3 regions of the Thalassospira sp. CH_XMU1458 genome follow, and region 1 is predicted to be linked to each of the others. Evidence: predicted binding sites of a transcription regulator. Region 1 holds the regulator's gene; each other region holds the start of a gene.

What was found. Region 1 encodes PhoB, which activates phosphate uptake and scavenging genes when phosphate is short. Its sites were predicted from a motif close to TNTCATAAAACTGTCA; they were not measured.
Region 2: WBY09_RS04670 (bifunctional 2',3'-cyclic-nucleotide 2'-phosphodiesterase/3'-nucleotidase) is a predicted target of PhoB. The motif match lies at 2,528-2,543, and genes of this name have one in related genera.
Region 3: WBY09_RS11930 (choice-of-anchor I family protein) is a predicted target of PhoB. The motif match lies at 7,845-7,860, and genes of this name have one in related genera.

What each region holds. Positions count from the first base shown of each region.
Region 1 is NZ_JAYMDW010000001.1:851,721-862,476, reverse strand. It holds gene WBY09_RS03880 (SDR family oxidoreductase) at 1-63, opposite strand, end outside; gene WBY09_RS03875 (calcium/sodium antiporter) at 130-1,092, opposite strand; gene WBY09_RS03870 (cation:proton antiporter domain-containing protein) at 1,359-3,107, shown strand; gene phoB (phosphate regulon transcriptional regulator PhoB) at 3,188-3,886, opposite strand; gene phoU (phosphate signaling complex protein PhoU) at 3,904-4,626, opposite strand; gene pstB (phosphate ABC transporter ATP-binding protein PstB) at 4,649-5,452, opposite strand; gene pstA (phosphate ABC transporter permease PstA) at 5,454-6,803, opposite strand; gene pstC (phosphate ABC transporter permease subunit PstC) at 6,796-8,175, opposite strand; gene WBY09_RS03840 (PstS family phosphate ABC transporter substrate-binding protein) at 8,311-9,345, opposite strand; gene WBY09_RS03835 (hypothetical protein) at 9,756-10,055, shown strand; gene glcF (glycolate oxidase subunit GlcF) at 10,148-10,756, opposite strand, start outside.
Region 2 is NZ_JAYMDW010000001.1:1,024,178-1,034,933, reverse strand. It holds gene WBY09_RS04675 (GcrA family cell cycle regulator) at 1-401, shown strand, start outside; gene WBY09_RS04670 (bifunctional 2',3'-cyclic-nucleotide 2'-phosphodiesterase/3'-nucleotidase) at 502-2,463, opposite strand; gene WBY09_RS04665 (MFS transporter) at 2,617-3,897, opposite strand; gene WBY09_RS04660 (AraC family transcriptional regulator) at 4,053-4,853, shown strand; gene WBY09_RS04655 (hypothetical protein) at 4,865-5,443, opposite strand; gene WBY09_RS04650 (hypothetical protein) at 5,818-6,378, opposite strand; gene WBY09_RS04645 (AraC family transcriptional regulator) at 6,799-7,836, shown strand; gene WBY09_RS04640 (DMT family transporter) at 7,973-8,914, shown strand; gene WBY09_RS04635 (ketopantoate reductase family protein) at 8,923-9,816, opposite strand; gene WBY09_RS04630 (nitrilase-related carbon-nitrogen hydrolase) at 9,920-10,756, opposite strand, start outside.
Region 3 is NZ_JAYMDW010000002.1:964,750-975,505, reverse strand. It holds gene WBY09_RS11975 (aldehyde dehydrogenase) at 1-989, shown strand, start outside; gene speB (agmatinase) at 1,056-2,027, shown strand; gene WBY09_RS11965 (tyrosine phosphatase family protein) at 2,156-2,749, shown strand; gene WBY09_RS11960 (cupin domain-containing protein) at 2,792-3,160, opposite strand; gene WBY09_RS11955 (PfkB family carbohydrate kinase) at 3,422-4,381, shown strand; gene pgi (glucose-6-phosphate isomerase) at 4,531-6,180, shown strand; gene WBY09_RS11945 (DUF3253 domain-containing protein) at 6,187-6,474, opposite strand; gene WBY09_RS11940 (DUF2256 domain-containing protein) at 6,471-6,665, opposite strand; gene WBY09_RS11935 (NAD(P)/FAD-dependent oxidoreductase) at 6,694-7,740, opposite strand; gene WBY09_RS11930 (choice-of-anchor I family protein) at 7,935-9,530, shown strand; gene WBY09_RS11925 (response regulator) at 9,693-10,427, shown strand; gene WBY09_RS11920 (sensor histidine kinase) at 10,436-10,756, shown strand, end outside.

The sequences.
Region 1 (10,756 bases):
TGCACGACCGATGCGTTTTGCCGCACCGGTGATCAGAACGGATTTCGGGAATTGACCTGTCATTGTTGCCTCGATCCTTCGCAAAGTGTGCGGACCGTCATGAGACGGCGCGCGAACTGATTGAACTGTCTATGCTACGACAAGTTGGAAGACATAGACCAGATAGGCAATCACGAATGCAATGCCGGTGATGCGCGAAATCTTACGCATGGCATAGGCAACACCGAGCAAGCCCACGGTTACCGCCAGCATGATCCAGATGTCGGAATTCATGATCTGTTCAGGCACCGGGATCGGTGCGATCAGCGACACACCACCAATGATCACAAGCAGGTTCAGAAGGTTCGAGCCAAACACATTGCCCAGTGCCACATCGGAATGCCCGCGGAAGGCGGCAACCACCGATGCGGCAAGTTCCGGCAGTGACGTGCCAAAGGCAACAAGGGTCAGGCCAATGACGGCTTCGGATACGCCAAACTGACGGGCGACCGAGACCCCGCCTTCAACCAGCCATTCCGCACCAAACATCAGCGCCACAATCCCGACGACAGTCGCGATGATCGGCCTGGTCCAGCCTTTGGGCTTTTCGCCGACTTCGTCGACTTCTTCTTCATGCAGGTGGCTGGCTTCGCTTGGTGAATTTTTGTCGTGCTGATAGGTGAAGTACCAGATGGCCGCCAACACACAAAGCATCACCGCCCCGGCCCAGCGTTCGATCACGCCAAACATGCAAAAGGCAATAAACAGGACCGTGCCCAGCAACATGGTGCCGCCATCACGCACCACGGTGACCCGCGAGGCCGCCACGGGTTTGAGCAAGGCAACGGCACCCAAAATAAGCAGGATATTGGCAATGTTGGAGCCAACAACGTTGCCCATCGCGATATCGGCCGTGCCCTTAAGCGATGCATTGAGCGAGACGACAAATTCCGGTGCTGACGTTCCGGCGGCGACAATCGTCAGACCGACGATCACCTTGGAAACGCCCAGCAAAAGTGCAAGACCAACCGCCCCCCTTACGATGAATTCACCACCTGCTGTCAGCAATACAAGGCCCGCGATGATCTGAAGATAGGGGATAAGCTGTTCCAAAATATCTGCTCGTTTCAAAAGCGATTAAACCGGCCCGGTGTCAGGCCCGCGGAAGATGGCATTTGGCAGCGCGAATGGCAAGTCATCAGGCGGTGACAATCGCCACAGCCCTTAATAGCCCGATTGGGTCGTGAATTTCGCAAATGCCACAAATTTACCCACGACTGGCAGGGTTATTTTCGTTATCGTTGTAATCTCGTTATTTTCAGGCATTTAGGTCCTGATACCCATTGATTATTTGACCGCCTTCCGGAACGAATTTCGCCATGCATCACAGCGTCCTGTTTGAGCTGTTTCTTATTCTGACTGCCGCAATCATTGCGGTGCCGATTGCGCACAAGCTGCGTGCGAATTCGATCATCGGCTTTCTGATTGGCGGGTTCTTTATCGGGCCGTTCGGCTTTGGCCTGATTTCCGAACGCGAAGACATTTCCACCGTTGCCGAACTGGGCGTGGTTTTCCTGCTGTTCATGATCGGGCTGGAGCTTTCGCGGGATCGTTTGCGGGTGATTGGCGGGCGGTTTGCCGGTCTGGGCGTTTTGCAAATTCTGGTGTCGATGGCAGCCCTTCTGGGGCTTCTGGTTGTCATGGAATTCCCGCTGCCGACGGCCCTGGTGATTGCAGGGGCCCTTGCGCTTTCATCGACCGCGATCATCCTCAAACAGCTTTCCGATGACAAGCAGCTTAATACCCGGTTTGGCCGTGCGGCCCTTGCCATTTTGTTATTGCAGGACGTGGCGGTTGGTCCGTTCCTGATCATGGTGCAGGCGGCAGGTGATGCCGGCACGGAAACCAGCCCGTGGATGAGCATCCTGCTTGGTTTCGGGTCGGTCGCGTTGCTGTTACTCGTCGGGCGGTATGTGTTGCCGCGTCTGTTTCGCTATATCGCGTCGCTCAAGAACCCGGAACTGTTTGCCATCGGCACGCTTTTTGTTGTGCTAGCCGCAAGCACATTGACCGAGGTTTCCGGGCTTTCAATGGCGCTGGGTGCGTTTATCGCCGGGGTGATGTTGGCCGAAACCGAATTCCGTCATCAGATCGAAGCCGATATCTCGCCGTTCCGCGGCGTGTTCCTGTCGCTGTTCTTTATGTCGGTGGGCATGTCGGTTGATGCCGACGTTGTTTATAACGAATTTGGCACCATCGTCATGTGGCTGGTGCTGTTGCTGGTGATCAAGACGGCGGTTTTGTTCGTTCTGGCACGCGCGATCCGGTTTGAAACCGGCCTTGCCATCCGGGTAGCCATGAGCTTGGCCGCCGGCGGTGAATTTGCCTTTGTGATGTTTGCCCTGGCCGCGCAAAATGGCGCGGTGCCGCTTGAAATGGCCGCCATGCTGATCCCGGTGGTGGCGATTTCGATGGCGCTGACCCCGACGCTTATCAGCCTTGGTCACAAGATCGAGGAAAAGCTTCATCCCAAGGAAGAAGACCAGCTTGGCAAGATTGCCGAGGAGTCCGAGGGCATCCACCAGCATGTTCTGGTGATCGGAAGCGGCCGTGTTGGCCGGGTTCTGGCCCGGTTGCTCAAGACGCGCAACATTCCGTTCCTGGTGCTTGATAGTGATGCACAGCAGGTTTCACGCGGCCGGGCAGAAGGCCTTCCGGTTTACTTTGCCGACGGGTCCAGACCGGAAACTTTCCGGGCGGCACACACGGATGAGGCAAAAATTGCGGTTGTTGCCATGGGGAACCCGCATGCGACCGAGAAGACGGTCGCCCTTTTGCGCCAGCATTACCCGCATCTGAAGATCTTTGCCCGCGCGCAGGACATCACCCATATCGGGCCGCTGTCGCGCCATGGGGCGGATGCCGCCATCCCGGAAGTTCTCGAAACCGGGTTGCGGTTATCCGATCACGTTTTGGCGGCGTGCGACGTGCCGCAGGAAGATATTGATGCCGAAATCGCCAAATTCCGCCGTGCGGACATGCTGTTGATGAACGAACTGGCGCCGCGCCCGCAGCGCAAACCGTCAGGTTCGGAGAATGCGGACAAACCGGCGAAGAAAAAAAACTGAAGACGTTACGGCCTTAGAACAAAAACCCCCGCGGCACGCTGCAGCGGGGGTTTTTCATTAGATCGCGTATCGAAACCGGCTTAGGCAGCGGTTTCAGAGTCCAGTGCATAGCCCGCCGCACGGACGGTGCGGATGATATCGCGCGTGCCCTTGACGTCATTGAGCGCCTTGCGCAGGCGGCGGATATGCACGTCGACTGTGCGGGTTTCGACATAGATATTCGGGCCCCAAACCGCGTTAAGCAACTGTTCGCGCGAGAAAACCCGCCCCGGATGTTCGAGGAAATAGCGCAGCAGACGGAACTCGGTCGGGCCAAGATGGATCGATTTTCCATTGCGGCTGACCCGGTGGGCGGCGAGATCCATTTCGATGTCGGAATAGATCAACTGCCCTTGTGGTTGCGCCGGACCGGACCGGCGCAAAAGCGCGCGGATACGGGCGAGCAGCTCGCCAATGGCAAACGGCTTGGTGACATAGTCATCAGCCCCGGTATCAAGACCGCGGATGCGGTCGCCTTCTTCGCCACGTGCTGTCACCATGATCACCGGCAAATCGCGGCTTTCAGGCTTGCGGCGGATCTGACGGCAGACCTCGATCCCCGACATCACCGGCAGCATCCAGTCGAGCAAAACCAGATCGACATGGGTTTCAGCCAGAATTTTCAACGCTTCGTCACCGTCACCGGCTTCGACAACCTGCATCCCCTCGCGTTCGAGGTTGTAGCGCAACATGGTTACGATTGCTGCCTCGTCCTCGACGATAAGAACCGTTGGGTCCATCTTCCTATGCTCCCGTGTCAGTCATTCGGTTCGACAACAGCGAAGTTCGCTGCGTCGTTTTTTGGCCGGTCAATCCCCGGCAGGTCTTCGCCCTTGATCCGGTAATAGATCGTTTCGGCGATATTGGTTGCGTGATCACCGATACGTTCGATGTTCTTGGCAATGAACAACAGATGGGTCGATGCGGTAATGTTGCGCGGATCTTCCATCATGTAGGTCAGCAATTCGCGGAACAGCGAATTGTACATATCGTCGACTTCCTGATCGCGTTCCCAGACCCGGTGGGCCTTTTCGGCGTCGCTTTCGATATAGGCATCCAGGACATCCTTGATGATTTCCTGGGCCAGCTTGGCCATGTTCGGGATCGCCTGAACCGGACGGATCGGCGGGATCTGGTTCAGCACCTGCGCGCGTTTGGCGATGTTTTTGGCAAGGTCGCCAATGCGTTCAAGGTCGTTTGACAGCTTAAGGGCCGTCACCACCTGACGCAGGTCATCTGCCATCGGCTGACGCAGGGCCAGAAGACGGACGGCAAAGTCCTGGACTTCCTGTTCGAGCACATCAATGCGCTGATCGGACAGGATGACTTTCTCGGCCAGTTCGGAATCGCGTTTGACGATGGATCTGATCGAGGAAATAAGCTGGCTTTCAGCAAGCCCGCCCATTTGCGAAATGATGTTGTTCAGACGGGTCAGTTCCTCGTCGAACGAACTTACGATATGGGTATGTTCATCAGCCATTTATGCGTACTCCTGGCGTCGCTTAACCGAAGCGGCCGGTAATGTAACCCTTGGTGCGTTCGTCCTTCGGGTTGGTAAAGATCTGATCGGTTTCACCGACTTCAACCAGCTTTCCAAGGTGGAAGAACGCGGTGCGCTGCGACACACGGGCGGCCTGCTGCATGGAGTGGGTCACGATCACGATCGTGTAGTTCGAACGCAACTCGTCTATCAGTTCCTCGACCTTGGCGGTCGCAATCGGATCAAGGGCCGAGCACGGCTCATCCATCAGGATGACTTCCGGGCTGACGGCAACCGCACGCGCAATGCAAAGGCGCTGCTGCTGACCACCGGAAAGACCGGTTGCCGGCGATTGCAGGCGATCTTTGACTTCTTTCAGAAGACCGGCACGTTCGAGCGAGGTCATGACGATTTCATCAAGCTCATCACGCGAATTGACCAGACCATGAATACGCGGGCCATAGGCCACGTTGTCATAGATCGATTTCGGGAACGGGTTCGGTTTCTGGAACACCATGCCGATGCGCGCGCGCAGCTGAACCACGTCGATCCGCTTGTCATAGATGTCGCGACCATCCAGGGTAACGTCACCTTTGATCGTCACACCGTCAATGGTGTCATTCATTCGGTTCAGGCAGCGCAGGAAGGTGGATTTACCACAGCCCGACGGACCAATCAGTGCGGTTACCTGCTGTTCGGGGATATCAAGGTTGACCTCATAGAGGGCCTGATTGTCGCTATAGAAAAGATCGAGCTTGCGCGCGGTCATTTTCGGGTTTTCGACCGACGGCTCCGCCGTCATTGCGCTCTGGGATACAGCAGCCATTTTACCACTTCCGTTCAAATTTTTTGCGCAGATACACAGCCAGTCCATTCATCAGGACAAGGAAGGCCAGCAACACCATAATCGCTGCCGAGGTTTTCTCGACAAAGGCACGTTCCGGGCTGTCTGCCCACAGATAGATCTGGACCGGCAGAACCGTTGCCGGGTCAAGCGCCCCGCCCGGAATATCAACAATAAAGGCCACCATCCCGATCATCAGAAGCGGTGCAGTTTCCCCCAATGCCTGTGCCATACCAATGATCGTGCCGGTCAGAATGCCCGGCATGGCGAGCGGCAAGACATGGTGGGTCACGGTCTGAACCGGTGATGCGCCAAGGCCAAGAGCGGCCTGACGGATCGATGGCGGCACCGCCTTGATCGCCGCACGCGATGCGATGATGATCGTCGGCAAAGTCATCAGCGCCAGCGTCAAACCACCGACAACCGGGGCCGAGCGCGGCAAATGCATGACATTGAGATAGACCTCAAGCCCCAGCAGACCAAACACGATGGATGGAACCGCGGCCAGGTTGTTGATATTAACCTCGACAATCTGGGTGAAGCGGTTCTTGGGCGCGAATTCTTCAAGATAGACCGCGGCCAGAACGCCAATCGGGAAGGACAATGCCAGGGTCACAAGCAGGGTATAGAACGAGCCGACAGCCGCGCCCCAGATACCGGCAAGTTCCGGTTCGCGGGAATCGCCACTGGTAAAGAAGCGGGTGTGGAACTGTTTTTCCACCGCACCGTCAGCAACCAGTTCGTTATACCAAGCGACTTCCTTGTCATTGAGGCGACGGTCGCCTTCGTCAACGGTGGGATCGATATAGCCCTTGTTGAGCATGTCGAAATCATCACCCGAGATCAGCCAGATGGTGCGCGTTTGGCCAATCAGGCTCGGATTTTCGAGAACCCGTTCGCGCAGATCATAAGATGCGCCGCCTGAAACGATGCCATAGAGATCACGCTTGTCACTGCGCGAGGTCACATCCGGGAACCGATCACGCAGCGCCTGTTTGATCAGAGCATCAAAGTTCGCGCGCCCGATCACGTCGGGATCGCCGGTCCGTTCCGGATCGATCACAGCCGGATCAAAGGTCACTTCGAGCTGGACATAGGTCTGGTAAAAGGCGCTGTAGCCTTTAGAGCCGATGGAAAGTGCCAGCGTGCAAAGCGCCAGCAGCGCCAAACAGATCGCAACCAGACCATAGCTTTTAAAGCGGCGTTCGGCCGCGTAACGTTTCTTGATGTTACGGGCGATTTTCGGGCTGTCCCAGTCAACCGGCTTGCGCAGATTGTCAGAGATCACTTTGGCCGCAGCTCTGTCTTCCATAAGAGATGCCATATCAGTCATATTTCTCGCGATACTTCTGAACAACCTTAAGGGCAAATACGTTCAGCCCCAAGGTGACAAGGAAAAGAACCAGCCCCAACGCGAAGGCCGAGAGGGTTTTTGCACTGTCGAACTCCTGGTCGCCGACCAGAAGCGTCACGATCTGCACGGTAACAGTGGTCACCGCCTGAAGCGGGTTCACCGTCATGTTCGCGGCAAGACCAGCGGCCATCACAACAATCATGGTTTCACCAATCGCCCGCGAAACGGCCAACAGAACCGCCCCGACAATACCGGGCAAGGCGGCCGGGAAAATCACCTGCCGGATGGTTTCCGATTTGGTCGCCCCCAATGCATAGGACCCGTCACGCAGCGATTTCGGCACCTGCGACATCACGTCATCAGACAGCGAGGACACAAACGGAATGATCATGATGCCCATGACAAGACCGGCGGCCAGCGCACTTTCCGAACTGACATCGAGGCCGAGCATCGCGCCATTGTCGCGCAAGAACGGTGCCACGGTGAGCGCGGCAAAGAAGCCATAGACAACCGTTGGCACGCCCGCCAGAATTTCAAGTGCGGGTTTGGCAACAGCACGAAATTTAGGCGCGGCATATTCGCCCATATAAATGGCCGAAAACAGGCCGACCGGCACCGCGACACACATGGCAATCAGCGTAATCAGCAAGGTACCGACAAACAGCGGAATCATGCCAAACGCCCCCTCGGACGCCACCTGATCGGCACGGATCGCGGTTTGCGGGCTCCATTCCAGACCAAACAGGAAGTCGAGCGGGTTGATCTTGCTAAAGAAATGCAGGGTTTCGAACATCAGTGAAAACACGATGCCGACCGTTGAAAGGATCGCAATCGCCGAACAGACAATCATGATCGCGCGCGAGATGCGTTCAACATTGTTGCGCGCGCGCATATCCGCTTCAATCCGTCGATAGGACAGGACAAGACCGGCAAGCGCAACCGACAGCATGACAACCACCAGCGCCGCATTGGCGATGGTTTGCAAGTTGGCAAGTCTGCGCCCGGCATCAACAATTTCCGGCGACACGGTGAGATGTTCACCGCCACCGGCGGCGATCTGGGAAATGCTGTTGAGCGCCAGCGACAGACGACCGGAGTCACTAACTACTTCCTGCGGCAGGTCCGACACGATCAGGGCTTCAATCACCGAGCCCTGGAACATGTACCAGATCAAAAGCAAAAACAGCGCGGGAAGCCCGCACCATGCTGCTGTGTAAGCCCCGTAGTGAACCGGCAAGGAATGAAGATTGCTGTGCCGGCCACCAGAAAGGGCAACAGCCCGCTGGCGTCCGAAATAAAAGGACAGCGCGCAAAGTGCGGCAACCGCGAGCAACAGGAAAGACAGGGACATTATTTGAGATCCGTTCGCCAGATGAGCCTGCAAAGATCAGTTCGTGAGGCCAATAGGACAGAAACAATATAGAAATCAATACAAGAAACAAAGAAACCGGTGGCAGCATTTGCTGCCACCGGTTGAAAGATCGCGTTACATGCTCAGCGGCGAAAGGTTCATCGCAGCGTTACGAACAGCTTCACGCTCAGCAGCATCCATCGGGATCAGGCCACGGTCAGCAAGGTAACCTTCGTCACCCCAAGCTTTGTCAGCGGTGAATTCAGCAAGATATTCCTTGATGCCCGGAATGGTGCCAACGTGCGCGTTCTTCACGTAGAAGAAGAGCGAACGGGAAACCGGATAGTCACCAGCAGAGATTGCTTCGAAGGTCGGAGCAACGCCACCGATCAGCGAGCCCTGAAGCTTGTCGCCGTTCTGGTCGAGGAAGGAGAAGCCGAAGATGCCAAGTGCATCATGGTTGGCTTCGAGTTTCTGAACGATCAGGTTGTCGTTCTCGCCAGCTTCGACATAGGCACCGTCTTCACGAACGCCAGCGCAGACAGCTTTGTGCTGGTCTTTGTTGGTGTCTTTAAGAGCGGCGATTGCCGGGAACTCATCGCAAGCTTCTTCGAGTACCAGCTCGGTGAAGGCATCACGGGTACCGGAGGTCGGCGGCGGGCCGAGAACTTCGATTTTAACGTCCGGAAGGCTCGGATCGATTTCAGCCCAGGTGCTGTACGGGTTGTCGATCAGCGACTGGCCGTCTTTGGACGGAACGGTTTTTGCCAGAGCAAGGAAGATCTGCTCTTTGGTCAGGTCGAGCTGCGGCGCAGCGTTGGAGTTCGACAGAACGATACCGTCGTAACCAACTTTAACTTCGGTAACTTCCGAAATGCCGTTCTTCGCGCAAGTTTCAACTTCGGACTTCTTGATGCGACGCGAAGCGTTGGTGATGTCCGGATGCTGTTCGCCAACACCGGCGCAGAACAGCTTCAGACCACCGCCAGAACCGGTAGATTCGATAACCGGCGTTTTGAAGGAGGTGGTTTTACCGAATTCTTCTGCAACTGCGGTTGCGAACGGGAAGACGGTGGACGAACCAACGATACGAATCTGGTCGCGTGCTTCGGCAGCGCCAGCAAAGGCAACGCTCATAAGCGCCGCAACAGCAAGAGTCTTCTTCATCATAAATTCCCCAATGGTAGTTCCACTTCGGAACGGTGCAACGATCTGCGAGGCGGACTCTACCGCTGGGTGCTTACGGTATTGTGTCGCTTTTGTTAACGTTATGTGACAACGTATCAGAGCAGTAAAAACAGCCAATTATTACCAATACAATCAATAAGTTAGTATTTTACGATAACCATCCGAAAACGGTGATTTTTCACTTCAACATGGCAAAATCGCGATTGTTTGCGAAAGGCTGTAACAAAAACTGTCACATTTCGCCCAAAGGTGGCCTTGGGCGTTGGGGAATGGTGTGAATTGACGATAATTGCCAGCTAACCCTTTACATGACCCCGTTTCCAAGCAACTCTTGTGCGTAGGGACCAAAAAATGCCGCGCACAAATGTGCGCAGCCATAACAGGAGCACTTGATGAGCAACGCTGCACTCGACGAAATTCAGGAACTGATTCAGAAGCTGTCTGGCGAACTTGGAGACATGTCAGAGGCTGCGTCGCGCCATATTGATGATCTGCATGTTGCGGTCAATAACGTCGCATCGCACGTTCTGGCGATCGAGGCCGTTCTGTCACTGGTGGCCCAGAAGGTCGAGGTTGACGAAGCCGAAGCAATCAAGTGGATTCGTGACAAGACAGCGGCCTATGCCGAAGACAGCAGCGAAAGCTCTGCCGCAGAAGGCATTACAAAAAGCCTGCTTGGCAAGGAAGAGTAAGGCGCCCAGTCGCACGGACTTACGAAATCAAAAGGACGGCAGAGGTTATTCTCTGCCGTCCTTTTTGTTTTCTGATGCGGGTTTGAGAAAACCTAGCCTGCCAGTTCGGTCGCCGTCATCCGGCCCCGCAGTTTTTCCGGCACCGGTCCACCCGCCGCCCAATCAAGGAGCTGCACCGTGTGCAGAACTTTAAGATCGTCGGTTTCGATCTGGACCATGCAGCCGATATTCCCCGTCGCCACCAGATCGGGCTGGGTCGCGCGGATATTGCCGCGTTTGCGTTCCTGAAGCTGACCGGCGATTTCAGGCTGCAACAGGTTATAGACCCCGGCAGAACCACAGCACAGATGGCCTTCGGCGATTTCAGCCACTTCATACCCGGCCTGTTTGAGAAGATCACGGGGTGGTCGGGTGATCTTTTGACCGTGCTGCATCGAGCAGGCCGAATGATAGGCAACACGGGGATTCCCGTGATTGGCCCCGGCAAACACCGTGGCATCGATATCAAGGCCAGCCAGATATTCGGTAATGTCCTTGGCAAGACCGGACACCGTCGCGGCCCTTTCGGCATAGGCCGGATCATGGCGCAGCATATGGCCGTAATCCTTGATCGTGGTGCCACAGCCCGATGCGGTGATTACGATGGCGTCAAGGCCTTCGCCCGCAGCCTCAGCCGTCCAGGCATCAATGTTGGCCTTGGC
Region 2 (10,756 bases), 170 kb from region 1:
TCTGGAATCAGGGTTGGACCACGGCACGCATCGGTGAAGAACTGGGCGTTGGCAAGAATGCCGTCGTTGGCAAGGCACACCGCCTTGGACTGCCCAAGCGCCCGTCCCCGATCCAGCGCCGCGCCGAGGAAGCAGAACAGAAAAAGGCACCGGCCCCCAAACAGCAGACCAAAGGCATTTCGATCTTTGATCTTGGTCCGGGCATGTGCCGTTGGCCGTTTGGCGATCCGGGCGATGACGACTTCCATTTCTGCGGCAAGAAAATCGTACCGAGCAAGCCTTATTGCGACGAACATTGCGCACAGGCCTATCTTAACGGCAAGAACCCGCGCGAAGACAATCCCCCTGCACAGCAAGGTGGCCCCGGCGGCAAAGGCCCGCAGGCTGCAAACCGGAAATAATACCCTCTGCGCCAGGCAATCGCCTGCAGAGACACCGAGATACAAAAAAGCCGCCTGATCAGGGCGGCTTTTTCGTTGGGCGATATCAAGGTTCTGTTGGTTACCTTGTTTGCAGCACGTATTTGGCAAAGCCTTCCTGATCCTCGCCAACGAAGCTGATATTGTCAGGTGCGTTCACGGCCGAGGATGCCTTGGGGCTGGTAACAAACGTTACATCGGACGCCTCACCGATTGGGGCAAAGGTCCAGTTGCCATCCGCCTTCGGATCAATTTCCTTTTCGGTCAGGATATAGTTGGCAAGCACCGTACGGTTTTCATCTGGTGCCTCGACAATGATCGTCGATCCATCAAGGCCCGGGAAATTGCCACCACCGCCGGCGCGATAGTTGTTGGTCGCAACGACAAACTTCTGATCTGCTGTCACCGGTTTGCCTTCGAAGCTCAGATTGACGATGCGGTGACTGTCGGGATTGATCACTTCGCCCGCCTTGTTATAGCGGGCCGGTTTGGTGACATCGATTTCGTAGGTCACGCCATCAATCACATCATAATTATAGGTCGGGAAATCCGAGTTGATCAGAGCTTGTTCTTCGCTGCTGTTCGGATCAATCTGATTGAACTGGCCTGCTGACATTTCAAGCCATTCACGCACCTGATCACCATCAAGCAATACTGCGCGCACGGTGTTTGGATAGATGTAAAGATCCGCGACATTTTTAAGCGCAATTTTGCCTTCGGGAATGTCGGTGAAATAGTCCGGACCACCACGACCACCGGCCTTGAACGGCGCCCCGGCCGACAGGATTGGAATGCCATCATATTCCGATCCGTTCAGGATCTTTTCGAGATACCATTTCTGGGCATTGGTCACGATCTGGATCGAAGGATCATCGGCCACAAGCGCAAAGAAGCTGTTGATCGGTGCCGACGTGGTGCCCACACCTTCGCGCATATAGGCAATGGTGGCTTCGTGCTCTTCCTTGACCGCGGCAATGATTTCCGGATCGGCTTCAACCAGCGGCGTCACGGTCCGGCCTTCGCGCTGATAGATCGGACGTGCATCAGACAGACTGTCGGTGACACTCCATTCGCCGTCATCGGTGACATTCAAGGTCAGGTCAATCACGCCAAGATGGCTGCCCCAGAAGCCAGGCATCACTGCCGCAACGCCGTTGATTGTGCCTTTGGCAATATCGACACCTTCAAGATCGGAAAAGGCCTCAGACGGGAACACAGTGTGGGCATGGCCAAACAGGATCGCATCAATGCCATCGACTTCGGAAAGGTAATAGGTGGCATTTTCTTCCATGCCATTACGCGCCATGGTCGACAGGCCGGAATGCGGAACAGCAATGACGATATCCGCACCCTTTTCGCGCATTTCCGGGACATATTTTTTTGCCATCTCGACAATGTCTTTTGCAATCACATTGCCTTCCAGATTGGCCTTGTCCCACTGCATGATCTGGGGCGGCACAAACCCGATCACACCAACCTTCGCCTTGTGCACCTTGCCGTCATTATCGGTAAACTCCCGATCCAGCAGCACATAGGGTTCGAAATACGGCTTGTCGTTGTCGGGATTGTCATCGCCATCATCAACAAAGACGTTGGCACTGACATAGGGGAAGTTGGCACCGGCCAATGATTTACCGAGGAAATCGAGACCGTAGTTAAATTCATGGTTCCCGATATTGGCCGCGTCATAACCAAGAAGGTTCATCGCCTTATAGACCGGATGGACATCACCGTCCTTAAGACCACGTTCCTTGGCCATATAATCGCCAAGCGGATTGCCCTGGATCAGGTCACCATTATCGATAAAGACAACGTTCTCTGCCTCGCCACGTGCGGTTTTAAGCAGGGTCGCGACCTTTGCCAGACCAACCGTGTCGGACTCGCCATCACGGTAATAGTCATAATTAACCAGATGCGTGTGGATGTCGGTGGTTTCGAGGATACGCAAAGACACCGTGCTATCGGCCAATGCCGTGCTGCTTACCAGTGCAAGTGCCATCGAAATCCCGGTCATCCGGGCAGCGTTTTTGTGAATGAATACCATCGAGCCGTGTCCCTGCTTATGCGTTAAACCGCGAAACTGTAATCCCGTTTAAATGGCGGGGTTTTGAAGATTTTGCGAAAAAGGCAGGGCAAACACAAACAGAAACGCCTGCCACGATCGGCAGGCGTTTCTGGTCTGAGAGATATTTGGTGATCAGGCTGGCTGCATCGCGGTTGACTTGTATCCGCGAATAACCTCGTTGCCGGGCTCCGGATCGTGTGGGACGTTCAGGGCCAACACCAGCGAGACAAAGGCCATGGCGGCCCCGGCAAGGAACACCGCACCCGGCGAAATCAGCCAAATCAACCCGAAGGCCGCCGGGATGAAAACAGCCGCGATATGGTTGATCGTAAAGCTGACCCCGGCGGTTGAGGAGATGTCAGCCGGATCGGCGATCTTCTGGAAATAGGTCTTGATAGCGATCGCCAGCGCAAAGAACAGATGGTCAATCACATAAAGACCACCGGCCAGAATGTGGTTTTCGACAAAGGCGTAGGAGACGAAAACAATGAACAGTCCGACATATTCGAAGACCAGCGCACGGCGTTCGCCCCATTTGCCGATCATCTTGCCGATTTTGGGGGCCAGGAACATGTTGATCACGTGGTTAAGCAGATACAGCAAAGTGATGGTTGCTGCGTCATAACCGAACTTCTCGACCATCAGGAAGCCGGCAAACACGGTAAAGATCTGACGGCGTGCGCCACTCATGAAAGTCAACGCATAGTAAAGCCAGTAGCGTTTGCGCAGGATCAGCTTCTTGTTCTGCGGATGGGCATCAGCAAATTTCGGAAACGCCCCCCAGACAAACAAGGCGGCCAGGACCGTCAACGCACCGCCGAACAGATAGACGTAGCGATACTCGACGGCAAAGACTTCGAGCATCACCCAAACCATGCCAAACATGATCAGCGACGAAATTGATTTTGCCGACAGTTGCCGTCCCATGACCATGGCGGTGCGATCCTTGCGCACCCATTGCAATGACAGGGCCTGTTGCATGGTTTCGAAATAATGGAAGCCGATCGACATCAGAACCGTCGTGCAATAAAGCCCGATCACGGTCGGGAAATAGCCCGATATGGCAACGCCAATTCCAAGCACCAGCAAAGACAGAACTGCAAATGTCTGTTCACGCAGGACCAGCAGCACAAAAATCGCGGTAAAAGCAAGGAAACCGGGGATTTCACGCAAGGACTGCAAGATGCCGATCTCGCGGCCAGTGAAATCGGCCATTTCGACCGAAAAGTTGTTTAGAAGCGCCATCCAGGTCGAAAAGGACAGCGGCATGGCGGCCGCCATAACGATCAGCAGAACTTCCGGATTGCGCCAACCCTTATGAACCGGGGCTGCACTCACATTATTGGGGGCGTCGGGCGCATCACCAAGTGGGGCCGCGTGATTGCTGGCTTCCGGTATGATTTCGTTGGACATTGTACCTCCGAGGACAGGATCGTTGTGGTGGCGACGCCCCTGTCACATCTTGTGCGTTTTGGAATGCGACCAAGTTAAACCTGTCCGATCCGTCTGTCTTGCGGTAATCTGCCATCATATATCGCAATCAAGACAGATTTGAATGTCGCCGCATCATGGTTCATATCCTCAATACCTTTGACGGACGTCCGGAACATCACAACAAGGTCCCCCGCCCGCGTGAGTTGCCACGCGCGGTATATGTCCGCGTCAGTGATATGCCTGCTGGCTATCATGTTGCGGCACATAGCCATGACTGGAACCAGCTTTTATATGCGATTGAGGGTACGATGACCGTGGTGACAGAGGCCGGGATGTGGATCGTGCCACCACAGCGCGCAGTATGGGTCCCGCCCCACACGCAGCATGCCGTGACCTGCACCGGGTTTACCCGAGCCCGCCACCTTTATATCGGTCGGGACGTTGCCGCCAACCTGCCCGATCGCTGCATGGTTCTGGAAGTCAGTCCGCTTTTGCGCGAACTGATCCGGGCCGCAACAGAAATTCCGGTCGAATATGATGAAGATGGGGAAGAAGGACGCCTGATCCGGGTGCTTCTGGATCAGATCAAGGCGCCAGATCAGGACAAGCTTTACCTGCCTGCGCCCAAGGACACCCGACTGGCACGCATCTGCGATCACTTGCAAAGTGACCCGGCAGATAACCGCACGCTTGAGGATTGGGCAAAAGTATGCGGTGCCTCAAGCCGGACGCTTGCCCGGCTTTTTCAGCGCGAAACCGGCATGCCATTCCGCGAATGGCGGCAAAAGCTTCGTCTGCTCCATGCGCTTGAAAAGCTCGCCAATGACCGTCCGGTAACCGAGATTGCACTTGATCTTGGATACGAAACCCCATCGGCCTTTATCGCAATGTTTCGCAAGGTCACAGGCCGCACACCGGGCAGCTATTTTCGCTAGGCCCGGGATGCTCAGTGGTCGTAACGGGTTACACGTGGTTTTGGCGGAATGATCTCGTGCTCGGGCTCAAGATATGTTCCGTACCGCTTTGTCACTTTCACATGGTCCCGGCAAGGATTCTGTCCGTTGGTGCACATGTTGTGAAGCTGAACCATGAATTCCGAGGACAAGCCGTTTCGTTCATGCGTCGCGTTTTCCGACGCCCGATTGGTAAACCTGCCATTGCTCAGACGATCAAGGCGCTTATCCGCTTTCGGCGCAACGGCACCGTCATGATGCATGACGCGGATGCCTTCAAGAAACGCCATCATTTCCATCACTGATTTAAGCATCCCGACGCTGTTTTCGAAGGTTCGGGTCACGGCGACTGAAGCTTCTTCTATGTAGTCGGCAAATAATCCATCACCGTCTGCATCGGAAGGTTCGTATTTGTGTATGCCCGCTGCCATGCGGCTTTTCCAAGCCTGATGGTTGGGCTCATTGACGCGACGCCCTGGAAGAATATGGCTGTTTTGTCCCCAGTCACGTCCATGACCGGTACAATTAACCTCACCCTTCCGGCGTGCCGGATGTGGTTCGTACGACATCATCTCTTTCCCCAGAGCGTAATAATTGCGCTTCTCTGATATCCATGCCCTTACTTGAACGCAGATATTCCCACTCTGTGAACGGACATGTGTCTTATTATTTAATCCACAAATACCACAGGTTGTTTGCTGGAATTGCACATTCCATCCATATGAATATGCAAATTGTCCAAAAAACGTGGCAAAACCCAGCTTTTCGGCTTTGGAAAAGCACGCAGCAGCCAACAGCCCCCAGATACACTATCCGGTCTGATGCGCATTTATGCCTGGATCAGGAAACAGAAATACACACTGCAATACACACCGGGTGATCGCAAGTCAGCCTCACCTCGGGCAGTGATACATCCAGTCCTCTATGGTCGACCTTGAGTTTATTTTTAGTGCGAGACCCGTGATACGACATCATTCGCCGCTTGAATGCGGTCGCCATAGGCCATCGCCTTCGCACCATGGTTGAGCGACGGAATGCGTTCCGACGCGCCCAATACGGCCAGCTGGTCAATCACGGCCAGCACCCATGGGCGGGTGTCATTGCCTTCGCCACCTGCTGACGACGTGTCTTTCGTATGATCCAAAAGTCGCTCGTCTGCGCTGAAGATATCATTTTCATTAGACACAGAACGGATGGCTTCCAATACGCGGACCAGTTCAGAAAGCGACTTCATCATATCGAAGGTCGCCGCAAGAGACTGGTTCACAGAAGACGGTTCTGCACCTTGCACCATCTCAGGATCGCCAAAGCATGACGCTGCTGATGGTTCATCATCAAAGGATAGGAACACCGGTTCCTGATCTTCCCGGCTCTGCCAGAAATTGTGATTTTTCTCGCCTTGACGACGTCCGGGTAACACGTGGCAGTTCTTTCCCCAGTCGCGGCCGGGGCCGGCATAGTTTTTCTCCCCCGTCCGGCGTGCCGGATGTGGTTCTGTCGAATGCATCTAATCCCCCAAGGTTCGGTGCACACACTGATAAGGGCCGCCAGCGTTTTCTGTTTTTCGTCATAGGCGGCATCTCTGTTTTTTGGATTTTTACCATGTGCAGCGGGGTGACAATGCACGAAGCGTCCAAAAAAATGTGCGAACCATCCAAAACACCTAATAAAGGGATTTCGAAAAAATAATCCCTAACATCCCGTATAGCCATAAGACCTTAAAACCAAAGGTATAATCCAGATCCACTTACGCAATCATAATACCTTTGCGTTCATTTTAACCTAAACCTATACCTTTGTGGTTTTGACGGAACGCCCGGTTTCCGCTTAATATGAAAAAAATCTGGTATTAGAGATGTCGAATATTAATCCAGATGCACCCGCGCAAGTAGCGTTGTTTGCAATGAAGCAAAACCGGGAGTCAGGCATGACACAGTCAGCAACCCATACTTTTTTCACGGTCAATGACCTACCCATGTCCAAACGTTATGACGTTTGGCAAAGTAGTATTGACTGCATTTTCAGCGTCGAAACCCTTCCCGACATCCGCAAGAACAACTTCCATGCAACATTGGATGCGGATCTGTTGGGATCGATGATGATTGCCCGCACCAACAGCACACATCAGTTCTGGGAACGCAGTTCCAAGACAATCGCTGCCGACGGCATGGATCATTATATGGTCCAGCTTTACTATAACGGTGGTATGTCGACAGATGATGGCAAGGACGGCCAGGAAATAGAAGCTGACGGCTTGCTCTTTCAGGACCTGTCGCAAGTCGCACGGGCGACAACAAGCGATTTTGATAACCTTGCCTTCATCATTCCTCGCCCCCTTCTTGAAGACCGGCTTACCCTGCCCGAAGATCACAACATGCGGTTTCTCAGCCCACGTGACCCGATGGTCCGGATTGTTGCAAATCTGATGCGCTCGCTGAAGGCCAATGCGTCTGCGCTTAAGAGCGAGCATGCCCATGTGCTTGAAAACAGCTTTGCCGATATGCTTGCCGCCTGCCTCAATTCCGCATATGGCGAAACAAGCGAGACGACCAATAAACGCCAGAACCTTGAAGTCATGACGCTAATCCGGCGTTATTTCCGTGAGAATTTTTCGCGCCCCGATCTCACCCCGGACCGTGCGGCAAGAGAGTTAGGCATTTCACGGTCCAAGCTGTATCAGTTGCTTGAAGAGCATGGCGGCGTTTATCGCTATACACGTGATCTGCGTCTGCGCCGTGCCAAGCAATTGCTGAGCACCACAACGAAGCGCCCCCGTTCCCTTTACGACGTCGCGCTTGAGTGCGGGTTTTCCAGTGACACGTCCTTCATCCGGGCATTTCGCGAAAAATTTGACATGACGCCGGGTGATTTCAGACGCAGCCAGCAAAATGCATCGAATAACGTGCAGGACGCGGATGGCAGTGAACGTGATACACGCTATGAAAAGTGGCTGCACACCCTTTAAAGAGCACCTTTTGCCGCCAAACCGTGTCAGATTTCCCGCATCTCTGACATGAAATTTTATCAGTATTGCCCGCCACCAACTTACGATATTCCTGAAAACAGGTGCCAAGCACCCGCCACCATTCAGGAAGATCGCAATGAACAGTTTCTGGTCTGGAATTGGGTTACGCCTTGCCGCGACCGGATTGTTCGGGGTCATGAACCTGTTTGTACGGTTGGCATCCTTTGAGGCCCCGACCGGTCAGATCGTTTTTTGGCGGAGCAGTGTCGCACTGATCCCGATTGTGCTGTATCTGATGTGGCGCAATCAGTTTCCCAGGGCGCTTAAAACCAAACGCCCGTTTGGACATCTGAAACGCAGCACGTATGGCTGCGTTTCGATGTTTCTGGCCTTTGTGTCACTGGCTTATCTGCCACTGGCGCTGGCCACTGCACTTGGCTTCCTTGCCCCGCTTATTCTGATCCCGGTTGCGATCATCACGCTTCGTGAAAATCCGGGATGGCTTGTGATCAGTGCAACCATCGGCGGCTTTGCCGGGGTGTTCCTGATGCTGTGGCCGATGCTGTCGACCCCGGGGCTGGATCACAATACCCTGATCGGGATTGGTGCCGGTGTGGCCTTTGCTGTCACCACTGCCTTTGCCAAGGTACAGATAAAGTCGCTGACCACGACGGAACCATCCGGCACTATTGCCTTTTACTTTGCCGTGATCTGTTCGATCGGTGGACTTTTGACCATCCCGTTTGGCTGGGCCCCGCTTTCGACAAGCAATATTGTCTTTCTGATTGGCGCCGGGCTGACCGGCGGGCTTGCCCATATCGCCATGACCGAGGCACTGGCGCGTGCCCCGGCATCGACCCTGTCGGCCTTTGAATATACTGCCATGATTTGGGCGATCATTCTCGATCTTGTCGTGTTTGGCGTATTGCCGGCCCCGATCAGCCTGATGGGCGGGGTCTTCATCGTGATGGCCGCGGCCCTGGTGATGTTTAACGACCAGATCGTTGCAGCCGTTGCCCGCAAATTCAAAAGAACGCCCGAGACATCAACCGAGCCGGCCAACTCCCCGGCCGAATAACCCGGCGATTAGGCCAATTTGGTTTCCTGAAGCTTGGTCAGGGCATGCAGGGCAAGATTGGTCGGCGTCGCGATACCAAGCTCCGCCCCCTTGCGAACGATATACCCGTTCAGGAAATCAATCTCGCTTGCTTTGCCGCGTGCCAGATCCTGTGCGGTCGAGGAAAACTGACCGGGCATGGTTTCGGCGATCTTTTCAATCGCGCCCCAAACATCACCCGGCACCGTCACTCCACATCCCTTGGCAACGGCCAGACATTCATCCACCGCATTACGCATTACATCCCAGACACCGACACCTTGCACGACCTCACCGTAAGGGAGCTGCGTGATCGCCGAAAGCGCATTATAGGCACAGTTCAAAATCATCTTGGCCCACAGGGCGCCGTCGGCATTGTCGGAAACCTCAACCGGAATTTTGGCTGGCACCAGTGTATCGACGACTGTCTGACTTTGCGCAGATGGGCCGATGACAAGCTCGCCCCGCCCGTGGTGTTTGACGTGGCCCGGGCCGCCCATACTGGTCGCTACATAGACCACCACCGGAATGACGGGTTGACCAAGAACACCGCCAAGTCGTTCGGCGTTATCCACACCGTTTTGCAGGCTTAGCACAATTGTGTTGGCAGAGATGAATGGCTTAATCTGCTCGCCGGCCTCAATGGTGTCGGTGGACTTAACGCAAAACAGGATCATATCCGCACCTGCAACACCGGCGGCATCGGTATTCCCGGTCACGATGACATATTCCTGCGAGGATCCGAAATCGAGCAACAAGCCATCGCGGTTCATCGCCTCGACATGGCTGGGACGCCCGATCAGGGTAACGTCATGACCAGCACGGGCAAGCATCGCCCCGTAGTAACACCCAACTGCCCCGGCACCCATAACCGCGATTTTCATGATGACTGTTCCTGATTTAGATTTATGTCGCTGTCACAGGAAACATCATCTTTGAAGCGCCATGCAGATCAAGCAAAGATTTCGGGATGTTCCCACGCAGGGGCTAGCCGATTTTTGTGACCGACACATGGCCTGCCGTCCAGCCGCCCGGCCAGACTTCGGCCTCGCCATTACGAAGCGTGCGAACCAGTCCAATCGGCACATCCTTGGCAATCAGAACTTCGCCATCGGCACCGTCATCAAAGGTCGGTTCGGTCTCGGCAAAGCGGCCGGTATGTCCTAGTTGCGGTTCGCACGGGGTATAGACCGAACAACCGGAATAGTTGGTCGGATTGTTGGTGGTGTTGACCGCAGCACCCGTCGTGCCGCAGGCAGCAACCACGGTCATCAGTTCAACCGCACGCGCCTTTGCACAGCCAAACACCCGGTGATAGCCCGATGGTGTCATGGTCATGGATGGCACGAGCAACAAATCAATATTAAGCGGTGCCAGCAGGCAGGACAAGGCCGGCATTTCAATATCGAGACAGATCAGCACGGCAACATTCAGCCCACGCCATTTGATGACATTAAAAGCCTTGCCCGGTGTCAGGTTCCAGTTTTCCGGTTCCTGTTCGCCCGGCGTCAGGGACAGCTTGTCCTGAATGATGGCATCGCCTTCGGGGGTGAAAATCATCGCGCTGTTGGTTTGCCCGGCATCCGGATTTTCGGGATCAATGTGCCAGGGCATGCTGCCAGCCACGAGCAGCATGTCATGCTTTTTGGCGAGCTCGGCGCCATATTTTCGGGCCTCGGGCGCGAGGTCAGCCATCCAGGCGATTTCTTCACCTGTTTGCAAACCATCGGGCTTAAAGGCCAGCCATTGTTCGCTGGCATATTCCGGCAGGACAAAGATCTTTGCCCCCTGCTTTGCCGCCTCGGCCATCTGGGCATCAACGTG
Region 3 (10,756 bases), on a different contig from region 1:
TGATGGCGGTCTGGAAGCTTGGCCCGGCCCTGGCGATGGGGAACTCGATCATCCTCAAACCAGCTGAGCAGTCACCACTGACCGCACTCCGTGTCGCCGAAATCGCGGTTGAGGCCGGTATTCCCGAAGGTGTTCTGAACGTCGTTCCGGGCTTTGGCCCAACGGCAGGCAAGGCGCTTGGCCTGCATGAAGATGTTGATTGCGTGACCTTTACCGGGTCTGGTGAAGTCGGCAAGCTGTTCTTGCAGTATTCCGGTCAGTCGAACATGAAACGTGTCTGGCTGGAATGCGGCGGCAAAAGCCCGAACATCGTTCTGGCCGATTGCCCGGACATGGATGCGGCTGCCGCGGCGGCAGCGGGCGGTATCTTCTATAATCAGGGCGAGGTCTGCACGGCTGGTTCGCGCCTGATTGTCGAAGAAAGCATCAAAGACGAGTTCATTGAAAAAGTGGTCGCCGCGGGTGCAAAAATGCAACCGGGTGATCCGCTTGATCCGCAAAGCCAGATGGGCGCGATTGTCGATGAAAGCCAGATGAACCGTGTTCTAGGCTATATCGAAAAAGGATCCAGCGAGGGCGGGGTCCTTCGCACCGGTGGTAAACGGGTTCGCACCGAATCTGGTGGGTATTATGTCGAACCGACCGTGTTTGACGGCATCAAGAACGACATGACGATTGCCAAAGAAGAAATCTTTGGCCCGGTTCTGTCGGTTATTTCGGTCAAGGACTGGAAAGAGGCTGTTCAGACCGCAAATGATACGCCATATGGTCTGGCAGCAGCAGTCTGGACGCGCGACATCAACAAGGCACACATGACCGCAAAGAAACTGCGTTCGGGTCTTGTATGGGTCAATTGCTGGGACGGTGGATCAATCACCATGCCGTTTGGTGGTTACAAACAGTCCGGTACCGGTCGCGACCGTTCGCTGCATGCGCTGGACAAATATTGTGAAATCAAGTCGACCTGGATTGCACTGGGCGACGCGTAAGAGCTCCGTCGACCGCTGGCAGGCAGATGGTCCGGGTTTGATACGGGAAGTGAGAAGGGTTTAAAAATGAGCAGCACCGGGGTCATTGACACCAAGGGCGGTGATAACGCCTTTACGGCAAAATCTGTGCATCAGAACACCAGCGAGCCGATGTATTCCGGTGCGCTGTCCTTCATGCGCCGCCGATATTCGCGCGATCTCAATGGGATTGATGTTGCTGTGACCGGTATTCCTTATGATCTTGCAACATCAAGCCGACCGGGCACGCGTCTGGGCCCGCAGGGGGTGCGTCGTGCATCGACCAACCTTGCATGGGCACCGCATTTCCCGTCTGGCCGTGATATCTTTGCCGAGATGGCGGTGATTGACTATGGCGACATGGTCATTGATCCGGGCCATCCGGAAAAGCTTCCGGAAATGATCGAAGATCACGCACGTGACATCGTTCAGTCCGGTGCCAAGATGCTCACAATCGGTGGCGATCACTTCATCACCTATCCGATCCTGAAAGCACACGCCGAAAAGTACGGTGATGGCATTTCGCTGATCCAGTTTGATGCCCATTCCGATACCTGGGAAGATGACGGTGATCGCATTGATCACGGCACCATGTTCTGGCACGCGGCCCAAAAGCGCATCGTCAATCCGTCAAAATCCATTCAGGTCGGCATTCGCACCCACAATGAATCGACCCACGGGTTCAATATCCTTTATGGCCCGGATGTTCAGTCGATGTCGATTGATGCCATTGTCGAAAAGATCAAGGCCACGGTTGGCAATAACCCGGCCTACATCACCTTTGACATTGATGGGCTGGATCCATGCTATGCGCCGGGCACTGGTACGCCGGTTCTGGGCGGTTTGACCAGCCATCAGGCCGTGTCGATCCTGCGCGGTCTTGCGGGGCATGTGAACCTGATCGGCAGTGACGTGGTCGAAGTTTCCCCGCCCTATGATGTTTCGGACATCACAGCGCTCGCCGGTGCGACCATGGCGTGGGAAATGCTGAACATTCATGCGGTTAACCGCGCAAAGTAATCTGACGTTTCAGATCAAAAAATTAGAGGGCCGGTATTATTTCATGATACCGGCCCTTGTTTTTTCATTTTCCTGTGCTCGGATAGGGTCCACACTCAGAAAAACAAAAGAAGACAAGAGATACGGAAATGAAACCAATTGCTATTTCGCGCCTGACCATCTGTGGCATTGACGAACTGCCGACCCATCGCAGCCATGGCGTGACCCACGTCCTGTCGGTCCTTGATCCCGAACGTGAAGATCCGACCATATTCGCGAACTTTGACCCGCATGAACGCACTATTTTACGTTTCCATGACGTGATCGAGGACAAGGAAGGCCGTCCGGCCCCGACCAAGACCGATGTCGAAGCCATCCTTGCTTACGGCGAAACCCTGATCGGAAGCCGTGCGGATCGTCGCGATGGGCATTTGCTGGTGCATTGTCATATGGGCGTGTCGCGTTCGACCGCCGCCATGATCACCCTGATGGCACAGTACGAGCCGGACCGTGATGAAGACAGCATCTTTACCACCATCCGCGAAATGCGCCCGATTGCCTGGCCGAACTCGGTCATGATCGCCTTTGCCGATGAACTTCTTGGCCGCGAAGGACGCCTGACCGCAGCCCTTCATCGCCACTACGCCATTCAGCTTGAGCGTGATGCGATGTTCGAACGCTGGATGACCGAACTGGAACGCCAACGTGAAGTCGGCTTTGGCAAAGGCCTGCAGAAGACGTAATTCGTCCGCCACAGGCACTCTGTCGCAGCAACTTCGTTGAGGTTACAGTTGCTGCGATAGGGTTTTGGTTTTTTCTGTAACAACATTGCCAGTGTGTTTGGTCGATTTGCTTTCAATCAGCAGGACCCAGCATTCTTCCTTGGCAATCGGGTTGTGCATGATCCCTTTGGGGATGGTCAGAAATTCACCTTCGCTCAGTTCGACCTTGTGGTCTTCGAACTCGATGATCAGGCTTCCTTTGACGATATGGAAAAGCTCGTCTTCCTCGTCATGGGCATGCCAGACCAGTTCGCCTTTTACTTTTGCAATTTTGAGATATTGGTCATTCACTTCACCAATGATCTTCGGCGACCAATAGTCGGTAATTTGATCAAAACTTTGCATCAGATTGCGTGCGACGAGTGTGCTCATGAAAATGCCCTGTTGTCTGCTAGTGTGGTTTGGTTTTGATTTCGCGACTTTATATCCGGGGCGATTTTCGCACTGAAGTCCTAATCTTTTTGGGCCAAGCCTTTTGCGCAAGAATGTGAAAAGCCGATATGCTGGCGAATGCGACGCCGCGTTCGATTAGCATTTGTCTGACGCGTTGAATCGATTTAAAAGGCGGTGGGTCCCACAGACCACATACTATTGATCCGCCGAATTTGCGGACAATTCGAACGGAGAAACGTCATGACAGCCAAAGCTGTTTGTCTTGGGGAACTGCTGATTGATTTTGTTCCGACCGTGACCGGAACCGGCCTTGCCGATGCGCCGGCCTTTGCCAAGGCGGCCGGGGGCGCACCGGGCAATGCGGCTGTGGGGTTGCAGCGTCTGGGTATTGAAACCGGTTTTATCGGTAAACTCGGCGATGATGCCTTTGGCCATTTTCTGGTCGATACCCTTAAGGCCGACAATGTCGATACATCGGGCATTGTTCTGACCAAGGAAGCCTTGACCGGGCTTGCATTCGTCTCCCTGCGTGCCGACGGGGAACGCGAATTTTCATTCTATCGCAGCCCGTCAGCCGACATGTTGCTCAGCATTGATGATCTTGATCAGGACATGCTGAAATCAACCGATCTGTTCCACTACGGAACGCTTTGCATGATTGATGATGACCCACGCGCGGCGACGCTTGAGGCGATCAAGATCGCGCGTGAAAACGGCGCGATCATTTCGTGTGACCCGAACCTGCGCCTGCCGCTGTGGCCGAGTGCGGAAAAGGCACGTGAAATCCTGCGCCTTGCAATCAGTCAGGCCGATGTCGTCAAGATGTCGGACGAGGAAATCACCTTTGTCTCCGGCAAGGATGACCTTGAAGAAGGCATCAAGGATCTGTGGTGTGATCAATGGCGCGCGATGATTGTGACCTACGGTCCCAAGGGATCGCGTTACATCACGCCGGCCTTTGATGGCTTTGTACCGTCCTTTGAAATCACCGCGGTCGATGCCACCGGGGCAGGGGATGGCTGCACGGCTGGCTTCCTGTCGCGCCTTTTGAAGGATCCGGAACTTCTGGGGTCTGAAGAAAAACTTGCAGCCGCGTGCCGCTTTGCCAATGCGGTGGGCGCGATCACGGCAACCAAACGTGGTGCCATCAACGCATTGCCGACGGAAAAAGAAGTCGAAGACTTTCTTTCGAACCGATAAGATCGCAGGCGTAAATGAAAAATCACGCGGCGGCCATAATCTTGCCGCCGCGTGCTGCAAACTGTCCCACACATGGTTTGAAACGCGTGTTAGCCTGTTGGCGATAGCACCGCATTGTTATGAATAAATTTGAATGGGCCGAGGGTGGTATGTCTGCTGATAAAATGACCGCAAGCTGGGATAAACTCGATCAACTGGGCGCGGAAGTTTCCGAAAAACTCAATCTGCGTCAGGCCTTTGCCGACGATCCTGCGCGCTTTGAACGATACAGTGCGGCCCTCAATGACCTGTTTGTTGATTACTCCAAAAACCTGATCACCGACGATGTGATGGCGGCCCTGGTCGAGCTTGCCAAGGCGGCCAATGTTGAAGGCTGGCGCGACCGGATGTTTAAAGGTGATCGGATCAATGTCACCGAAAACCGCGCGGTCTTGCATACAGCACTTCGCAATCTTGATGGCGGCCCGGTCGAGGTTGACGGCGAAGACGTCATGCCTGCGGTCAAGGAAGTGCTTGGCCGTCTGAAAGACTTTGCAGCACGTGTCCATTCTGGTGAATGGAAGGGGCATACCGGCAAGAAAATCACCGATGTGGTCAATATCGGTATTGGGGGCTCCGACCTTGGCCCGGTCATGGTCAACGAGGCGCTGCGTCCATATCACATCGATGGCATTCGCTGCCATTTTGTGTCGAACGTTGATGGCGCGCATATTGTCGATACGCTGAAATTCCTTGATGCGGAAACGACGCTTTTCATCATTGCATCCAAAACCTTCACCACAGACGAAACGCTAACCAACGCTTATTCGGCGCGTGACTGGCTTGTCGGCATGCTGAAAGACGAAGCCGCCGTTGCCAAGCATTTCGTTGCCGTCTCAACTGCGCTGGACAAGGTCGCGGCATTTGGCATTGATACCAACAACGCATTCGGTTTCTGGGACTGGGTTGGTGGACGTTACAGCCTGTGGTCGGCAATCGGTCTGCCGATCATTCTGGCCGTCGGGTATGACAAGTTCGAAGAATTGCTGCGCGGTGCGCAGTCAATGGACAACCATTTCAAAACAGCCCCGATTGAAACCAACATTCCAATGATCCTTGGTCTGATCGGGGTGTGGTATCGCAATGTGCTGGGCGCATCGAGCCAGGCGATCCTGCCCTATGATCAGCACCTGTCACGCCTGCCGGCCTATCTGCAGCAGGCCGATATGGAAAGCAACGGCAAATCAGTCACCCGTGACGGCAAGCCGATTGCCTATGAAACCGGCCCGATCATCTGGGGCGAACCGGGCACCAATGGCCAGCATGCATTTTATCAGCTGATACATCAGGGCACGGAGCTGATCCCGGTTGACTTCATTATGGCGGCCAATGCGTTGCATCCGTTGGCCAACCATCATGACAAGCTGGTGTCGAACTGCCTTGCACAGTCAGAGGCATTGATGCGCGGCAAGACCGAGGACGAAGTCCGCGAAGAGCTTTCTGGCAGTGACCTGTCACCGGCCGAGATTGATGTGCTGGCACCGCAAAAGGTGTTTGATGGCAACAAGCCCAGCACCATGATCCTCTATAAGCAGCTTGATCCGTTCACCCTTGGCCGGTTGGTCGCGATGTATGAACATAAAATCTTTGTTCAGGGCATCATCTGGAACGTCAATTCCTATGACCAGTGGGGCGTTGAACTTGGCAAGCAACTTGCCAAGGAATTGCTTCCGATGGTCGAGGGCAAGGAAGATGCCGGTGCCCGCGATGCATCGACCGCCGGTCTGATCAAACGCCTGCATGCATTGCGTGGCTCATAAGCTGGCTTAGTCGTCCTGATCATCGGTGACGATGCGCAATCGATAATGACCCGAAGGGCGGTTTTGGCCATGGCTGATGCCGCCCTTTTCAAATGTCAGTTTGCGCTCGGTACATAGTTGCTCTGCGACCTGATGCACGCGCGGCATCAAATCCCGCCAGTATGAGCCAAAGGTTTTGGCAACTTCGGACGGGCATATCGTTCTGTCTGGCCCGCGCTCTGTTGCCAGATCAATCACGCGCTGGCGCAGGATGGCATAGGTTGGCTGATCTTCGTCTTTTTGGTCAAACATCATGACACTTGGTTCTGCATGTCGGTTTTTGCAGGCTGCTTTCGCTGGCGTCGGCACCGGTCAGAGCAATACTGAACCTCGTCCCAGCAATCCTTCCATTTGCGCCGCCAGTTAAAAGGCCGCGCGCATGTCACGCAGGTTTTCTGCGGCAAATCTGATTTGCTGTGACGATGTCCATTGGCATTTTTCGGCATGACACTGCGTTCGGATCAAGTTTGTCGATTATCCGATCAGTGCTTCGACCATGGCATGTGCCGCTGTTCGGCCACTGCGCCAAGCCGCCTCGACCCGTGCGCCAAGGCACCAATCCCCTGCGGCAATCACCCGGCCATTCATGCCATTAAGGTGACTTTTGCCAAGCGGCAATTCAGTCCGCGCATAGCGCCAACGATGGGCCTGAACCGAATGAAGTTCTGGCAGTTTGACACCACTGACATCACGAAGGGCAGCCAGCAGCTTTTCAATCACGCGGTCCTTGTCTTCTTCAAGGTGCTGACGTGACCATTCCGGGCTGGCATGCAGCACCCACGGATCGGGTGTGCGACGGTGGAACATGTCATCGTTCTGGCTGCTGCGCGCGGCCCAGCTGATTTCGGGGCTCGGATACAGCATCGCGTCAAAGCCGGTCGGAAGCGGGGTTTCAAAGGCGGCCATAACCGCCCAGCACGGAGCCATGACAACCTCGTCAATCGGGGCATAGCGCGGGGCAAGCGGGCGCAAAAGATCGGCGGTCTGCGGGGCAGGGGCGGTAACGATCACACCATCAAACGGGCCGTATGTGCCGTCCAGATCATCATGGAGCATAAAACTGCGCGGGCCGTTCGGCTCGATGCCGATAATACGGTGTTGCTTCTGGATCGGGAAGGTGTCGACCAAGGGGCGGATCAGTTTGTTCATCTGCGGCGCACCCTGATACCAGGGCTCTTCGGCAAGGTTGCCGACATGGCGCGCGATCGGTGAAAGTGCCGCACCGGATTGTGCGGGGGCGGACGTTCCGCGATGAAGGTTGGGCGACCAGTTCTGGGCGGCGTTAAACTCGGTTGCTTCTTGCAAAAACGCATTAAACCCCGGATCACGCGCCGTCACATATTGCGCACCATGATTGAAATGACCAAAGTCGGTGCGCCGTGACGCCAGACGCCCGCCAAGACCGCGGCTTTTTTCAAACACCGTTACGTTCATTCCAATGCGGTGCAGCGTGCTGGCCGCTTTTAGGCCCGCCATTCCGGCACCAATGATCGCAATATTCACGTTTGACATCCGTGGCATGTGTGGCTCCTGTCTGGGTCGCGGGGCAAGTCCCGACGGATTGTTTAAAGTTATAGTTTCGATACGAAACCAGACCGGAATTGGAGCAGTCCCACCGATAAGAAATTTATGAAACTGTCACGACCGGGTCATGAAACCGTTACAACAAACACGCAGTCTGCCTGCTTTGATTACGGTTATTCCAAGGGGAAAACATGCGTTCTTCATTGATGGCGACAGCCGCTGTTTCGTTGCTTCTGACAGCCTGTGCAGGCACGGCACCCAACCAAACCAAGATGGCGGGTGACGTCATGAATGCGGGTGCGCATCCGATCACGATTGTGCCGATGGGCGAATATCGTACCGGGATGCTAGATGAAAGTGCGGCGGAAATTCCGGCATTTGATCCGGTGTCAAAGCGCATCTTTGTCGTCAATGGCGCGGACAAAGTGGTCGATATTCTTGATATGTCTGATCCGTCCGAACTGACCAAGATCGATGCGATTGATCTTTCCACCTGGGGCAAGGGTGCCAACAGTGTTGCCATCAAAAATGGCGTTGTCGCCGTGGCCGTGGAAAATACCGATAAGCAGGCACCGGGTCAGGCCGTTTTCTTTGATACCGATGGCGGGTTTATTTCAGCGGTCACCGTGGGCGCACTGCCCGACATGATCAAGTTCTCCCCGGATGGGAAATATGTTCTGGTCGCAAACGAAGGCGAGCCGAATGACGCATTCACCAATGATCCGGAAGGTAGTGTTTCGATCATTTCCATGGCCGGTGGTGCAGAAAACTTGTCCGATGATGACGTCCGCACGGTTGATTTCAAGTTCCTGAATGATGGCAAGCTGCCCTATGGCATGCGGACGTCCAATCCGGGTGCTTCAAGCGTGGCACAGGATGTGGAGCCGGAATATATCGCCGTCTCCAAGGACAGCAAAACAGCCTATGTGTCGTTGCAGGAAAACAACGCGATTGCGATTATCGATATCGACACTGCAACAGTCAAAAACGTTGCCGGTCTTGGCTTCAAGGATCATTCGGTTCATGCCTTTGATGCCAGCGACAAGGACGGCAAGATCAATATCCGCACTTGGCCGGTGATGGGCATGTTCATGCCTGACACCATCGATGCAATCAATATTGATGGCAAGGAATGGGTCCTGATCGCCAACGAAGGCGATTCACGCGACTATGACGGCTACAGCGAGGAAACCCGCGTTGGCAAACTGACGCTTGATCCGGTGGCCTTCCCAACCGCAAGCACCCTGCAAAAGGATGAAAATCTTGGTCGTTTGAAGACCACAACCGCGCAGGGCGACGTTGATGGTGATGGCGATTTCGATGTCATCTATAGCTATGGCGCACGGTCGTTCTCGGTGCTGGATGCGGACGGTGAAATGGTCTTTGACAGTGGTGATGCGTTTGAGCAGATCCTGGCGGCGAACTATCCCAATGTTTTCAATTCCTCGGATACTGAAAACTACAGCCGTGACAACCGCTCCGATGACAAGGGCCCGGAGCCAGAAGGCATTGCAAGTGGCTATGTCAATGGCACGCCCTATGCCTTTATCGGGCTGGAACGTCAGGGCGGCTTCATGGTCTATGACCTGACCAACCCGACCAACCCGCAATTCGTCACCTATCACAGTGATCGTCGTTTCTCAGGCAATCCGGAAAATGATACTGCCGGTGAACTGGCCCCCGAAGGCCTGCAGTTTGTTGATGCCAAGGACAGCCCGACCGGCAACGCAATGCTGGTGGTGGCATCGGAAGTATCTGGTAGCACCAAGGTTTATGACCTGAAGTAACCCGATTACAGCCCTGATTACTGGATATGGGGAAGCCGGGCATTGCCCGGCTTTTTCCTTTTTAAACGCCAGATGGAAAACGGTTCAAACCGGTGGCGATATCGACTAAACTCCCGCCGCGGTCGGGGACATGGCCGATGAATATCAGGGGAGTTCGGGACACTGACGACGCGACGTGAACCACATATTCTGGTCGTTGATGACGACCAGGAAATCCAGAAGCTTTTGAAGAAGTTCCTGTTACAACACGGTTTTCGCATTACCACCGTGTCCGACGGCAATGAAATGCATCGTGCACTGCGCGACTGGAAAATCGATCTGGTGATTCTTGATATCATGTTGCCGGGCGAGGACGGCTTTGCGCTGTGCCGGGATGTTCGACGGACCTCCAAGGTGCCGATTGTCATGCTGACCGCGGTGGGCGAGGATACCGATCGTATTCTTGGCCTTGAACTTGGTGCAGATGATTACCTGACCAAGCCGTTTAATCCGCGTGAATTGCTGGCCCGTATCCGTGCGGTGTTCCGGCGCTTTGAAACGGGGGCGGTTGGGCCGTCTGATAACGAAGTCGCCCCGGCGCACAAGATCATTTTCGGTGAATGGACGCTTGATATCGGATCACGCGAATTACGCGATGCTGATAATGTTGCCGTGCATTTGTCGACCGGCGAGTTTTCGTTGCTTCTGGCTCTGGTCAAAAACAACAAGCGGGCGCTGTCGCGTGAGCAGCTTGTTGATATTGTGCGCGGACAAAGCTCGCTGCCGTTTGATCGCAGTATCGATATCCAGATCAGCCGCCTGCGCCGCAAAATCGAAAAAGACGCCAAGAACCCGAAACTGATCAAGACAGTGCGCGGCATCGGCTATCAGTTCTGCGCCGACACCCAAACGATTTAGGCCGACCCATGGCCGATATGTTCGCAAAATTCAGCAACTATATGCGCCGCTACAAGCCGCGCACGCTGGGCGGGCGTATCTTTCTTTTGATGATGCTGGGCGGGCTGATCATTGCAGCCCTCAGTGCCATGGCATCCTATTATGTTATCGAGCGGGACGAACGCATTGGTCGGGCCTATACGCTGGGCTTTACCATTCGCGAACTGGTACGGATCGCCGAAAACCCCGAATTTGAAGAAAACATCATCGATATTGCTGCGCGCGATGGCATGACGATGCGCATCCTGCCATCCGATGATGTCGGGACCTTGTTACTGTTTTCCAGACCC